2 regions of the Colwellia sp. BRX10-1 genome follow, and region 1 is predicted to be linked to the other one. Evidence: predicted binding sites of a transcription regulator. Region 1 holds the regulator's gene; the other holds the start of a gene.
The links. Region 1 encodes FNR, which switches genes on or off when oxygen is low (the NO sensors DNR and NnrR bind a similar motif). Its sites were predicted from a motif close to TTGATCTAGATCAA; they were not measured.
Positions count from the first base shown of each region.

Region 2: H4J75_RS20050 (DUF3149 domain-containing protein) is a predicted target of FNR. The motif match lies at 1,919-1,932, and genes of this name have one in related genera.

Region 1 is NZ_JACGWC010000011.1:43,256-50,836, reverse strand. It holds gene H4J75_RS10915 (DUF1415 domain-containing protein) at 1-119, shown strand, start outside; gene H4J75_RS10910 (hypothetical protein) at 203-991, shown strand; gene H4J75_RS10905 (glucosaminidase domain-containing protein) at 1,031-1,897, shown strand; gene ttcA (tRNA 2-thiocytidine(32) synthetase TtcA) at 2,007-2,969, opposite strand; gene uspE (universal stress protein UspE) at 3,080-4,006, opposite strand; gene fnr (fumarate/nitrate reduction transcriptional regulator Fnr) at 4,156-4,875, opposite strand; gene H4J75_RS10885 (sulfite exporter TauE/SafE family protein) at 4,914-5,591, opposite strand; gene ccoS (cbb3-type cytochrome oxidase assembly protein CcoS) at 5,597-5,809, opposite strand; gene H4J75_RS10875 (heavy metal translocating P-type ATPase) at 5,839-7,581, opposite strand, start outside.
Region 2 is NZ_JACGWC010000001.1:511,693-519,273, reverse strand. It holds gene H4J75_RS02315 (heavy metal translocating P-type ATPase) at 1-1,258, opposite strand, end outside; gene H4J75_RS20050 (DUF3149 domain-containing protein) at 1,701-1,829, opposite strand; gene H4J75_RS02310 (tetratricopeptide repeat protein) at 1,986-2,708, opposite strand; gene H4J75_RS02305 (ATP-binding cassette domain-containing protein) at 2,776-4,683, opposite strand; gene H4J75_RS02300 (YheV family putative zinc ribbon protein) at 4,786-4,980, shown strand; gene H4J75_RS02295 (SlyX family protein) at 5,048-5,284, opposite strand; gene H4J75_RS02290 (hypothetical protein) at 5,297-6,295, opposite strand; gene fkpA (FKBP-type peptidyl-prolyl cis-trans isomerase) at 6,427-7,182, shown strand; gene H4J75_RS02280 (NAD(P)/FAD-dependent oxidoreductase) at 7,315-7,581, opposite strand, start outside.

The DNA of each region.
Region 1 (7,581 bases):
TACTATCTGTGTATAAAAATCCACAGCAAATACCTGATAATAATATTGCCTTAGCCCAAGAGAAAGGTGCTCATTACTTTCAAAATATATTAAAACGTATTGCTAAATTACACCAATAATTCAGGTGAAAATTTATGCTATTTTCCAATATCAAATCAACTTGCTATAATGTTGAAAAATTTACACAAAGGTAGTCATTTTCGTGGATGAAAAAAAAGTAGTACAAATTGGTGGTAGCATAGAAAAGTCTTTGCAGGGTGAATATACTATTGACGTTTCTTCGGTATTAAAAGAGGCGTGGCAATTAACACTTCGCTCGCGAATCGCTATTAATTTAGGATTACTTTTTACGCTTATTTTGGGGATTGTTGTTTCATTTTTGATCAGTAATACCATGGGTGGTATTGAACAAGTGATTAAAGACCCACAATCAACAACATTATTAAATATTGTTGTCACTATGGTTATCTATCCTTTTTTAGTTGGTGTCGAGATGATGGGCGTTTTTCATGCCGTTGGCTTAAAAACCAATAGTAAATTAATTTTTGCTTTCTTAAAACGAGGCAGTTGGGTTGCTGTTTGTGCGCTGTTAACGTCAGTATTAATAACTTTAGGTATGAGTTTATTTGTTTTTCCAGGTATTTATTTAGCGGTCGCCTTGTCATTAGTACTGCCGCTTGTAGTAGATAAAAAATTATCACCGATAAAAGCTATCACCTTGAGTTTACAAGTTACACGTTTTCAGTGGTTTAAGTTACTCGCTATTTATAGCTTACTCTTTTTAACTTTATTTTTATCTTTAATCCCCTTAGCCATTCTTGCTAAAACACAATTTTCAGTGATTGGTGTTATGCTTTTCTTAGTCGCATTAACATTTATAGCGCCGCTATTTTATAATGTTAAAGGCATTTTATATCGAGAAATTTTTGGCATGCAGTTACAAGCGACGGATGTACCCGCTCAGCAAACGAGTGATACATTTTCAGCGTAAAGCTCTGTGCAAAACCTTATTGTTAACAAAAAGGCTACTATGATCATTCAATATTTGATGAGAACTGTGTTAATAAGTGTATTTTTTCTTGCGCTTATTGCGCCCTTCACTTTTTTAGCGCCAACTTTTGAACTTCCCACGCCGGAAGTAACAAACGTTGTTATCGTTCCTGTGGTCAAGGCGAAAGTAAAAGTGGTTGAGCAACCGCTTCATAACGTTAAGATCCCAAACTTTGCTTCTATAAGCGATGTTAAAACGAAAAAACGTCAGTTTTTCCGTTATATTTATCCAGCAATAGCGCAAGAGAATAGCAATATTCTTATGTTAAGGGCAGAAGTCTCCTTGATGATAGAAACACTTTTCCTCGAGGAAAATCTTTTAGCAGATCAACAAGCTTTGCTTGAGCGATTAATTAAGAAATATAAAGTTAATCAAAAACACTCGCCGCTACAGCAACTTAATGAATTATTGTTGCGTATTGATATTGTGCCTGTTGAACTAGTATTAGTGCAGGCAGCCAATGAATCAGCTTGGGGCACTTCTCGTTTTGCTCGAGTTGGTTTAAACTTTTTTGGTATGTGGTGCTATAAAAAGGGTTGTGGCATGGTGCCAAGAGGAAGAGATGACGGTGCTAAACATGAAGTAGCGGCATTTAATAGTTTAGAGCATGCGGTACAGCGTTATTTACACAATATTAATACAAATCATGCTTATGGTGTTTTTCGTTCAATTAGAGGGCAGTTACGCGCTCAAGAACAACCACTATCGCCACAAATCTTAGCAACAGGATTACTGCGTTATTCTATTAGAGGCACTGATTATGTCTTAGAAATAACAGAAATGATCCGCCATAATAAAGTGTATTTTGATAAAATATTGTCGAAGCCAAAACCTAAGGTTATTTAGGCTCGGCTTATTGTATTACGCGTCAGATAATGATGGCGAGCGATAACATTCATTCTTTTAACTGGTGTTGTTATCGCGCTTAGATACTTGGTATTAATTAAGGTAGATTCTACTTTATTTCTATAATATTCAAACTGTTACTTAATGAAAGTTTGGCTTTTGAATTGTCTTCAATATTGACGTTGTTTGTTAATTGAGCGGCAATAATAGGTTCATCATCAAAAGCGATATCGCCACCATTGATAATGCCTGAATCAGCGTTAATCCCTTTAAAATCAAAAAGTTCACTGTCACACAAATGTGATGGAACCACATTGCGAATGGCAGTAAACATAGATTCAATTCGTCCTGGATGATTAACATTCCAGTCCTGTAACATTTTCTTAATGTTTTGACGTTGTAAATTAGGTTGAGAGCCACATAAATTACAAGGAATAATTGGGAACGCTTTTAGTTGTGCATATTGGATGAGTTCTGCTTCTTTACAAAAAGCTAACGGTCTAATGACGACATGCTCACCATTATCAGAGACCAATTTTGCTGGCATTGATTTTAATTTACCGCCATAAAACATATTTAGCATCAGTGTTTCAACCATGTCATCACGATGATGGCCTAGTGCAATTTTAGTTGCGCCTATTTCTGCCGCGACCTTGTATAAAATAGCTCTGCGTAAACGAGAGCATAAACTGCAGGTGGTCTTCCCCTCAGGTATTTTATCTTTAACAATAGAGTAGGTATCTTCTTGCGCAATTTTATATTCAACACCTAAAGCTTCTAAGTATTCGGGAAGGATATGCTCAGGAAAACCGGGTTGTTTTTGATCAAGATTAACGGCAACGATATCAAAATGAATGGGCGCTGATTCTTTTAACAACATTAAAATAGCCAGTAGGGCGTAACTGTCTTTGCCACCCGATAAGCACACCATTATTTTATCGCCATCTTCTATCATATTATATTGCGCGATAGCTTGGCCAACATGTCGTCTTAAGCGCTTCTCAAGTTTACTCAGCTGTATTTTTTGGCTGGGTGTTAAAGATGTTATTGATGTCGCTGATTGAGCGCTCATAGTGTTTCCTAGAGATATTTGAAATAAAAAGTATGAATTTTACCGCGCGTAGTATAGCAAAAAGCCAAGGAAATCCTCGGCTTTTTAATGGATATTTACATATTTCAATATTAAGCTAATGGCGAGAGGTAACCATCAGGTTTTATCGCTAAGACATCACAGTTAAGGCGGTCAATGACATGCTCTGCAGTATTACCAATAAGTGCCGCTGAAATCCCCGTTCGACCAATAGTACCTAACACAACTAATTCAGCATCAACGTGCTTAGAAATACTTTGAATAACATCTTCAGGTAAACCTTCTTTAACATGGGTATTTTTAAGCGGAATATTAAAGCTATTAGCATGGTCTTTCATCGCACTTTTGTGATGATTAAACATAGTGTCGTTATATTCAGAGGCGTTAAACTCTGGAATTTCAATGGCAATATTTACTGGCGTACCTGGATAAGAATTCACCAAATGAACATTGGCTTTAATCAGTGAAGAAAACACTATTGATTCTTGGGTTAGCTTATTATTAAGCGCTTTGTGCTCATCATCATCGCTACCGATATTGAGTGCGGTAAGTAAATTACCATTGCTTGGCCAGCTATGGTCTTTAACCAGTAATACTGGGCAGGGACATTTCCTTAATATATGCCAATCTGTTGGCGTAAAAATAACCGACTTTAGCTTGTCATGTTGATGGGTGCCTTTGATGACAATATCGAAGTTTTCAGCCAGTACTTTTTTTATGATCTTTTCAAATGGGCGATTATGCCAAATAATACAGGTATCTATGGTTATGTCTTGGTGATCAGTTTCTGAAATCTTTTCGTCTAACCATAGTTTACGATCATTAATAACCGATTGACGCATTGCTTCTCGCTCGTCGCCAGAAAGCATGGTGGTCATTTCATAAGATAAATCATAAATGGTTAAAAATGCAGTGATCTGTCCGCCACTATGTCGTGCTAATTCAATCGCACGTTTCAACGCTTTTTGATTTTCAGTGGTTGGATCAATAACGGCTAATATTTTTTTATACTTATCCATAATATTTACTCCCTAGTTATTAAATAATATTAATAATAGACCATAATTAATAGATATTATTTGCTTTAAATCATAATATTTCAATAAAAAAAATGCTTAACATCTTTAATGTTAAGCATTTATCTATAATTATTTAAAAAAGCGATAAACTACAGTGAAGCACACTCGTTAAGTTTATCCATATTAAGTATTGTGATGAGTTTTCCATCAACTGTGATTAATTCATTTTTTTGAAAACGATTTAATAATCTACTGATGGTTTCAACCGTTAAACCAATATAATTACCAATGTCACTGCGCGTCATCGTTAGGCGAAAATCTGTTAGTGACATACCCCGTGCATGATAGCGACTGGCTAAGGTTGAAATAAAAGTTGCTAAGCGTTGTTCAGCATTTTTGCGGTTAAGTAGCGTTAACATTTCTTGATCTGAGCGGATTTCGGAACTCATCATGCGAAGAATTTGTTTTTTCAACTTAGGCATCGTATTCGATAATGAATCTAAAGTATTGTAAGGTATCTCACAGACCATAGATGTTTCTAAGGCTTTTGCAAAACTAGGGTGCTCTGACTCAGCAATAGCATCAAAACCTAATAAATCACCCGCTAAATGAAAACCGGTAATTTGTTCTTCACCTTGTTCATTTACCGTAAATGTTTTGAATGTTCCAGAGCGAATAGCGTATAAAGCTTGCATTTTGTCGCCATCTTGGAAAATTTGTTCGCCTTTATGAATAGGGCGTTTACGGTCAATAATGCTGTCTAGTGTATCGAGTTCTTTATCATTTAAAGAGAAAGGTAAACACAGCTCGCTGATACTACAGTTTTGACAATGAATATGTTGAGATGTAGAACATGGCTTTTTATACATATTAACCTAAATGAGTTATCCCTAATTTATCGATCATATTAAAACAATTGCTTATATGCAAACATTAAACTGTATATTCCGTATGAAATTATCATTAGCGCCATTATTTTCTTGAATTTCGTATTTGTTACCAACGACTTTATACCAAAAGAGCCAAGCGAAAGACTTAACAAGGCTGGTAAAGTACCTAAACCAAAACTGGTCATAATTAGCGCGCCACTAAGGGCACTTCCACTGGCTAAGGACCAAGTTAATGTTGAGTAGACTAAACCACAAGGTAACCATCCCCAGACTGCTCCTAATGCTAGCGCTTGTTTAGCATTATTAATGGGAATAAACCTTTTACTTAACGGGGATAGATAGCGCCAAAGGAACTTACCCATTTTTTCAACTTTTGATAGCCACATTAACCATTGGCCTAAATACAAGCCTAATAAAATTAAAAATACCGCTGCAAATAACCGTAAAAAACCTAATGGAACGCCAATATTCTTTATTGCAATAGAACTACTAAATCCAACGATTGCCCCAATTAAGCTATAAGAAAAAATTCGGCCAACATTATATGCACCGACCAGCTTAAATTTATCGCTGCCTTTTTGTTGCGGTGATATAGCAGATGTTAACATCGTTGTTATACCACCGCACATACCGATACAATGTCCCGAACCTAACAAGCCGATGATGAATGCCGATAAATAATCTATACTCAACATGGCTGTTATTTACTACCCGTATCATTTTTAGCTGTATTTTCGCTATGGGTTTCAGTGGACTTTTTGGTGGTAGTGTTTTCATCTTCATCAAACAAGATACTCATACCTTGTTTCTCTAAATCATCAAATTGTTCAGTTTTTACTGCCCAAAAAAATAAATAAATGGCGATAGAGGTTAGGATTATCGCTATGGGGATCAAAATATAAATAATGCTCATGGTCTTTATGCTCTATTATAAGTTTGCGTTTACTTTTTTAATAAACGTAACGAGTTAGTGATAACCAATATCGAACTTGCAGACATACCTATAACCGCCATATAGGGGGTAATGTAGCCTGAGACGGCAAGGGGCAATACGATAGCATTATAACCGAATGCCCAAAAATAATTTTGCCAAATAATGCGACGAGTTTTATTGGCGACCTGTATTAATGTTGTTATCGACTTTAAACGATTATTGAGTAAGATAACATCGGCACCACTTTTAGCTATATCGGTGCCACTCCCCATAGCAATCGAGACATGGGCTGCGCCGAATACTGGCGTATCATTGACACCATCGCCGACCATAGCAACGGTTGAGTTTTTAGGCTGATTTTTTATTATCGCCATCTTATTAGCCGCAGTCAAAGTACTATGTATCTCGTCTAAATGTAACAATGCCTGAACTTTTTCACAGCCAGCAGGGTTATCACCCGATAGCATGATGGTATAAATATTACTTTTCTTTAAGTCATCTAACAGCGTTTGGGCATCATTGCGAATTTCATCGCTTAAGTAAAAAGCAGCGACTAATTGGTTGTCTGCTACTAATAGGCAAGAAGCCGTCGCAAATTCTGCCAACATACTTGATTCGCTAAGCAACCAATTAGGTTTACCGATTTGAAAGTATTGACCGTTCACTTTCCCTTGAATACCAGCACCAGATTTAATTTCAACGGCTTGAGTATGGTAGGAGTAATCACGAAATGCTTTAAACGGTTTGGCTAAAGGGTGCTCAGAATAAGACTCGAGCGCTGCTGCTATAGCTAAAACCTGCTGCTTGCTATAGTTAAGCTTTTCATTATTAAAGCGCTTTATTTCATTAATAGAAAAATCACCAGAAGTTAAGGTACCTGTTTTATCAAAAGCAATAGTGGTTAATTTCGGTAATGTTTCCATAACATGTGCAGATTTGATCATGATACCTTCGCGGTTTAAGCGTGTGGTCGCACAGGTTAACGCTGTGGGGGTTGCCAGTGACAAGGCGCAAGGGCAGGTAGCAACGAGTACCGATAAGGTGATCCAAAAAGCTTCTTCAGGTAAATGCTGTTGCCAATAAAATGCAGTACCTATAGCGGTTAGTAAAATAACCGCAACAAAGTATTGAGCGATTTTATCTGATAATTTTGCTAATTTGGGTTTATGCGCCTGAGATGATTCACTTAATCTGATCAGTTGGCTTAAAAAAGAATGTTCACTGGCTTGTTTAACTTCAACGTTGATATTACCATCACCGTTTATAGTGCCTGCAAAGACAGTATCGCCTATTGATTTATTTAAGGGTAACTGCTCACCCGACAACATCGCTTCGTTGAGTTGGCTGCTGCCTGTAATTATTGTGCCATCAGCGGGAACCACTTCGCCTGGTTTTATGAGTACAATATCGAGAGGACGAAGTTTTTTTGCTGGTAGTATGACTTCTTTTTCTGTTCCTTTATCATCAATGAGTTTTGTCGCTATCATCGGCATTAACTTAAGCAAGTTAGCCGAGACTTCCGCAGCGCGACTTCTTGCTCTAAATTCTAAAAATTTACCAATAAGTAGTAAAAAAGTGAACATCGATACTGATTCAAAATAGACTTCACCTTGCTGAGTGATTGTTGCCCAAGCACTGGCCGAAAATGCCAGTGAAATCGCTATAGCAACAGGAACATCCATAGATAAACGCTTCACTTTTAAAGCATTAATAGCTCCCTTGTAGAAGGGTAATGCGCCATAGGTGACAAT
Region 2 (7,581 bases), on a different contig from region 1:
ACACCAATAAGGTGGTAAGTGCGACCAATAACACCACAGGAATGAAGATACTACTGACTTTATCTACTATTGCTTGTACGGGAGCTTTTGCACCTTGGGCTTGCTCTACTAATTCAATGATTTTAGATAAAGTAGATTCGCTACCAACATTCGTGGCACGGATCTCCAAAATACCGTCCAAATTAAGTGAGCCACCCGTGACAACGTCACCTTCTTTTTTACTTAACGGAATTGATTCACCACTAATTAACGCCTCATCCAGATGACTCTGGCCCTGCAAAATTTCACCGTCAACAGGGATGCTTTCGCCCGGTATTACTTTAACTTTTTCACCGGATTTTACTGATGAAGCGGCCACTTTTTGCCATTTACCTAAGCGCTGCACTGTTGCCTCAACAGGTTTCAAATTTTCCAATGCTCTAAGTGCATCAGTTGTTCGGCGTTTTGCTTTGTGTTCTAAATATTTACCCAGCAGAACCAAGGTTATTACTGCGCTACTACTTTCAAAATACAAGTGCGGCATGCCATGAGCGCTATTAAAGCTCCACCACAAATACAAAGATAGTCCGTAGGCTGCACTGGTACCTATGGAGACAAGAAGATCCATGTTGCCCATGCCAGCTTTTAATGCTCCCCAGCCTGCACGATAAAAGCGAGCGCCAAAATAGAACTGTACTGGCGTAGCTAATAGCCATTGCCAAACTGGCGGTAACATCCACTGTTGGGAAAACAACATGCCTAACATGGGTAACACCAGTGGCAAGGTAAGTAGGCCTGCTCCCAATACGGGCCACCATGCTTTAGTATAAAAAGGCTGATGTTGGCTGGGCTTTTCTATCACGCTGTCATTGTTCAACGGGATAAAAAGGTAACCGGCTTGTGTCACGGCTTGGGCTAGTTGTTCATCCGTTACAAAGGATAAAGTTTTTACTTGTACGTGCTCGGTGGCTAAATTGACCGATGCATCGACCACACCGGTTACTTTTAACAATGCCTGTTCGACCCGCGTCACACAAGAGGAGCAACTCATCTTTCCAATACCAAATTGCTTTACCTTTACGGGCACTTGATAACCAGCCTTAATAACAGCGGTAATTAATTCACTATGACTGGCAGTGCCTTGAATAGTAGCCGTATCTGTAGCTAGGTTAACGGTAACATCTGTCACGCCAACCACTTTGTGTAAGGCCTTTTCAACACGACCGACACATGAAGCACAGGTCATACCGTCAATTATAAATTGTGTAGTTGTATTCATAAGCTTCTCATCTTAATTGAATTGTAGAACTAAGTTGAGGTTAAAGCTTACCACGGTAGTAGGGTCAACTGTTTTAGTATAAAAAGTGTTATAAGTAACAATTTATAATTTAACGGTGAACACCGTATTTTAAGGAGGAGTACAACAATCTTAATGACTGCTTTTTTAGATCAGCGATACCTGAGGTTAAATCTTTAATGTCTATATTCGTATCAAACAGTAAAATATACGCCTGCAAAATTTTAGGTTGCTAAAGACTCCTCTTTGGCAGCTATTGCCCTTAGGGTTATATTGTAGAAATTAACTACTTCAACGTTTAATTAAATTTTTTGAAAGATATTTTCGGTGCTTAAACGTAATAATTGCAGTTGCTGACTTTATTTAACGGTTTCCACCTTAATTAAGAAGGTTGCAACTTTAATCAACTTCTACAGGTTTTTACCTAATTATTTTCATTGATGTTTTTAAGAAAATAATAAACATAGAAAGCACCAATACCTAAAAGAATTGCTAATCCGCCAAAAGAATAAAGTACAACGGGATCATTAATAATCATATCGAAAAAGTTCATAATAGACTCCATAAAAATAATTGAGTTATAACAAAAATGGCTATAACGTAATGTTATAGCCATTTTAAATCGTGGGTTACTTTATGGTTGTGATATAGATCAATGAACCTTAAATTTATCCCTTAGATTATTGTCTTATTTTTTAGAGCTAAGGTTTTATTGTTTAGCTTTTAATGCTTCTTGTTCGATAATTTGTTGATAAAGTCGGTCAGCCTTTTCCCTTGCTTGAGCTATTTCTACATTGCTGAGTTTTAAGGAGTCCATATCGCGACTTTTTCCTGCATTTTGATAACCATTACTTGCGGAAATAATATTCCATATAAAAGACATCTCTACACTTTTCTCAACACCCAATCCTTCAAAATACATTAGTGCTAAATTAAACTGGGCTAGGGCGTAGTTTTGCTTTGCCGCAGTTTCATACCAACGTGCGGCTTTTGGATAGTCTTTATATGTACCCGTGCCATTGAAATACATAACACCAAGATTAAATTGTGCGGCAACGGAGTCTCTTATCGCTGCTCTTTCCATCAGTGCAAAAGCGGTTTTTAAATCTTTTTTAACGATGACTCCGTCAGAATACATCAGTGACAAACTAAATAGTGCGTCGGGGTGATTTTGTGAAGCGGCTAAGGACATTAATTCCAACGCTTTTTTGGGATCTTTTGTAACGCCGTAACCATTTAAATAAATAAGCGCCATTTGATACTGCGCAGGAGAATACTCCTGAGCAACTAAGGGTTCAAATTCATTTATAGCCGCTTTAAAAGCACCACGGTTTAATTCATAAATGCCTTGGTCAAGATCACCTTGATAAGCAAAGCTCGAAACACTGCTTACTATAGATAGACAAAAAAGGGCGAATATTGTTTTTTTCATAACGTTCTCATTATTTTAATCGTATGATTATTAAGTGTAGCAAGTAATATAATTTAATGGTTAATTTTTACAGTGAAGCTTGCAACATAATTTCTTCAATTTGTTCTTCTAATTCGAGCCAATACATTTCATTTTCTTCAACATCTGCTTTGAGCTTAGCTTGTTGCTTAATGAGTACGGCTAAGCGTGCTTTATGTTCACTTTGATATATCTCACTTTCGGCTAATACTCCTTCAACTTCAGCTAATTCAGTTTGCAGCAGTTGCACTTTCTTCTCGTATTTATCGGCTTGTTTACGCAGTGGAGATGCTTTTTTACGTAATTCAGCTTGGTCTTTGCGTAATTGTTTTTTATCTACAACCTCAAGAGACTTTGCGGGTTTAGTATTTTTCAGTGTTTGTTTTTTGTCTTCGTTAAGCCATTGTTGATAGTCATCAATATCACCAGAGAACTCGCTAACTTGACCATTGGCAACTAAGAAAAACTCATCAACACATGACTCTAATAAAAAGCGATCATGGGCAATCAAAATAATAGCCCCTTCAAAGTCTTGTAAAGCAAAGACAAGTGCTTGACGCATTTCTAAATCAAGATGGTTAGTGGGCTCATCGAGGAGAAGTAATTGCGGCTTTTCATTAACAATTAACGCCAATACCAGACGTGCTTTTTCTCCACCTGACATGGTACTTACCGGAGAGAGTGCTTGGTCGCCAGTAAAACCAAAGCTACCTAAAAAATTGCGCGCTTGTAGCTCTGTAGTCTCAGGTTTAGCACGAACAATATGATCAATCGCACTACTTGGCATATGTAATTGTTCAAGCTGATGTTGAGAGAAGTAACCAACAGTTAAGTCTTGGGCGCAATAACGCTCGCCTTTAATTAAGGCAATATCGCCGGCTAATGACTTTATTAATGTCGACTTACCCGCACCATTTCGTCCTAAAAGACCGATTCTACTACCGGGTACCAGTGTGAGACCGACATCACGTAAAATAATGGTTTCTGGATTATAGCCACAGGTTGTCTCTTTTAACGCTAATAACGGATAAGGCAATGTTTCCGGTGTTTTGAAACTGAAGGTAAATTGGCTATCAACATGTGCGGGTGCTAAGTCAGGTAATTTTTGTAAACGCTTTAAACGACTCTGTGCTTGTTTTGCTTTACTGGCTTTTGCTCTAAAGCGATCGACGAATGAGGTTAAGTGAGCAACTTCTTTTTGCTGTTTTTGAAATTGAGCATCTTGTTGTGCTAAATGTTCCGCGCGCTGACGCTCAAAGGCGCTATAATTACCCGAATATAATTTTGCTTGTTGATGTTCAATATGAAGAATTTGTTCAATAACGTCATCGAGAAAATCACGATCATGTGAAATAAGCACTAAAGTACCGGTAAAGCGTTTTAACCAACGCTGTAACCAAATTACCGCATCTAAATCTAGATGGTTAGTGGGTTCATCGAGTAAAAGTAAATCTGCGCGGCTAATTAACGCTTGAGCCAAGTTAAGACGCATGCGCCAACCACCAGAAAAATCCTTTACGGCATCACCTAGTTGTTCTTGTAAAAAACCTAAACCATGCAATAACTCGCTGGCACGGGCGGGTAAACTGTAGCCATTTATGGCGTCAATATGGTTGAGAATTAACGCTTCTTGGTTGCCATCATCATTTAATCGAGCTTTCTCAAGTTGTTGCTCAAGTTGACGAAACTCTTTATCTCCGTCCATCACATAATCTAAGGCTGATTGTTCGAGGGCGGGAGTTTCTTGTTTTACTGTCGCGACATCCCAGCCTGAAGGCATATTTACATCGCCCCTGTCGGGCTGTAACTCACCTAATAAGGCCGCAAATAAAGAAGATTTTCCACAGCCATTAGCGCCAACTAAGCCGACTTTGTGATTAGGATGAATAGTAAAGCTTGATGATTTTATGAGGTTTTTAGCGCCTCTATCTAAGCTTAAATCGGTGGCTATGATCATTGTGTATTATTACTCATTTTAATTCAGGCCGCTATTGTCCTTTTCCTATCGACAAGATTCAAGGTAAAATAATACAACTCGATTTTATTTGGATTGAAACACATGAAAAAAAGATTTATTGCTGGCGCTATTTGCCCGAAATGTAATGCTATGGACACAATGGGATTAACAAAAGAAAATAATGTTGAAAAAGTTACTTGTGTTAGCTGTGGGCATCAAATGTCACAGCCAGAAGAGCATGTTGTTAAAGAAATCCGTCCGCAAGAGCAAGTGATCGGTATTTTTAAGCAAGAATAAATCGTTATTTTACCAAGCTGAAATATTTCAGCTTGGTATTTATTTGAATGAAAGCTCAGGTTAAAAATTAATAATGTGGTGGTGGCGGTTCGATATCTTGCGACTGATTTTGACCCGGATTATTATCTTGAACACGACTTGCGATTAACTTTAGCTGTGCCCTAATGTCTGAAATTTCTAATTGATGAACAGCAAGTTCATTATTCAACTGTTCAATAACATCGTCTTGAAAGGCATTACGAGATTGTAGCGCTTCAACATTTTCTTGTAATTCGATGATTTTTTTTTGTATTTCTGTTGTCATAATTTGGGGTACCTAACGCGACTTTCTTTGCCAAAGCTCAGCGTATCCTGATGAACTTTCGGTGATTATTTGGTTCTTTCCTCGAAAGGCGACACTATACACTACCGCGCCTGCAGCACGTATACTTTCTTTTGGCGTAACTCGCCAGCTGTCAAGCCGCTCTCCGGTTAGTATGCTCCATAGGCTAACTTTTCGAGTTGGGGCTCCTGTTAATAGTTGAGTACCATCATCAGAAAACCTTACTGAGCTAAATATTTCGTGACGGTTATAGTATTGAAGTTGGCTAATGCGTTTACCTGTTTTTAAATCCCATATGTTTGAAGATTTTTTACTGTCGGCAGTAAAAGCAAACCGACCTTTAGGGTCTAAAGCGACCATAGTAACGCGACTGGGATGATTAAATCGGTAAATAACCTGCCCACTCTCTGTATCCCATACATAAGCGACGTAATCATTGCCTCCTGAAATGGCGATACGGCCATTGGGGAGCATATCAACCGCATTAATTTTTTCTGTATGACCTAAGAATTCTAAGCGACGGCCATTGCTCATGGTAATGTGAACAACGGTGCCATTACTTTTACCGAGTAAAATAAAGTCACCATTATTAGACAAGGCAATATCACGAATCGTTGACTCACGTACTTTCCAATAACCTTCTGATTGCCCTGTTGCTATATTCCACAACGAAAACGCTTCTCGATTTGCGGTCAATGCATGGCTATTATTATTGGATATATCGGCTAACAGCACTAAATTATCGCTACTATCTTGCTGTTGTGACCAGCTGTATTTTAATGCATTCTCTTCTATGTCCCATAAACTTAAGCCATGATAAATAGAAGAGACAACACTGTATTTGCCATCATTAGAAATATTAGCTGCATAAGCACCATCTGTAGCATGCTGCCAACGCTGTACAGGCTTGTCCTCTGCAGGCTGGCAAGCACTGTTCAATAAGGAAAATAGACAGATGAAAAGCAGTGTTAGCTTGTTATTACACTTAATCACAATATTAATACTTTTTTCTTAGTTAATTTATCGTTAGTATAAGCCGCATTGTCTAACAATACATAATATTTAATCAATGGCTTAGGGGGACTTCCTCCAACTGAGTACTAGGTTACGTTAACGGAGAAAAAATGAAATTATTTAAGCCAACTATGTTAGCTATTGCACTTGTGTCAGTGTTTGGCTGTCAAGAAAGTGTAAAACCAACCGAAACAGCGCCTGTTTTAGAAACTGAAATGCAAAAACAAGCGTACAGTTTAGGTGCTTCAATTGGCATGTACATGCAAAAGAATCTTGATCAACATGAGAAGTTGGGTGTTCCACTTGACCAAGCATTAATTACTCGTGGTTTCATGGACAGTCTTGCTGGCAAATCAATCATTGAGAAAGAAGAAATCCAAGCTCTATTAATGAGCCTTGATGAGCAAATGAAAGCAAAGCAACTAGCAGCAGCAGACGCTGAATCTGAAGCGGCAATTGCTGAAGGCATGAAATTCTTAGAAGAAAATGCCAAGAAAGAAGGTGTACAAGTTACTGAATCAGGTATTCAATACCTTGTTGTAACTGAAGGTGAAGGTGATAAACCTAGCGCTACTGATACAGTAACGGTTCACTATAAAGGTACTTTCTTAAACGGTGAAACTTTTGATAGTTCATATGAACGCAATGAACCAGCAGTATTCCCTTTAAATCGTGTTATTAGCGGTTGGACAGAAGGCGTACAGTTAATGTCAGTGGGCTCAAAGTACACTTTTACTATTCCATCTGATTTAGCTTACGGAAAAAATGGCAACCCGCCACGTATTCCTGGTAACTCAGTATTACAGTTTGAAATTGAATTATTAGACATTCAAAAATCAGCTGAACCAGAAGAAATCACTCAGTAATATTATTACTTTAGTGTTAAAGGAGCCAATTGTGTAAGCAATTGGCTTTTTAATTCATTTTAGAAACTCAAAATATAAACACTCATTTTTCACTCGCCATAAATACCTTACTCACTTTCAAATATATAAGCATTATATGGCTAGTCTTTCGTCGACATATTCAGCTATAGCTAAACTAGAAGTTAAGCCGGGTGAGTCAATACCAAACAGATTCACTAATCCTTTCACGCCATGCACTTTTTCACTTTGAATGACAAAATCTTTAAAACCATCATTCGGACCTTCTAATTTCGGACGAATACCCGAATAAGCAGGCTGTAATCTTTCGCTATCTAATGAAGGGTAATAGCGTTGAATCGCGGCAACAAATTTAGCTTTTAGAAGCGGAGAGACTTCATA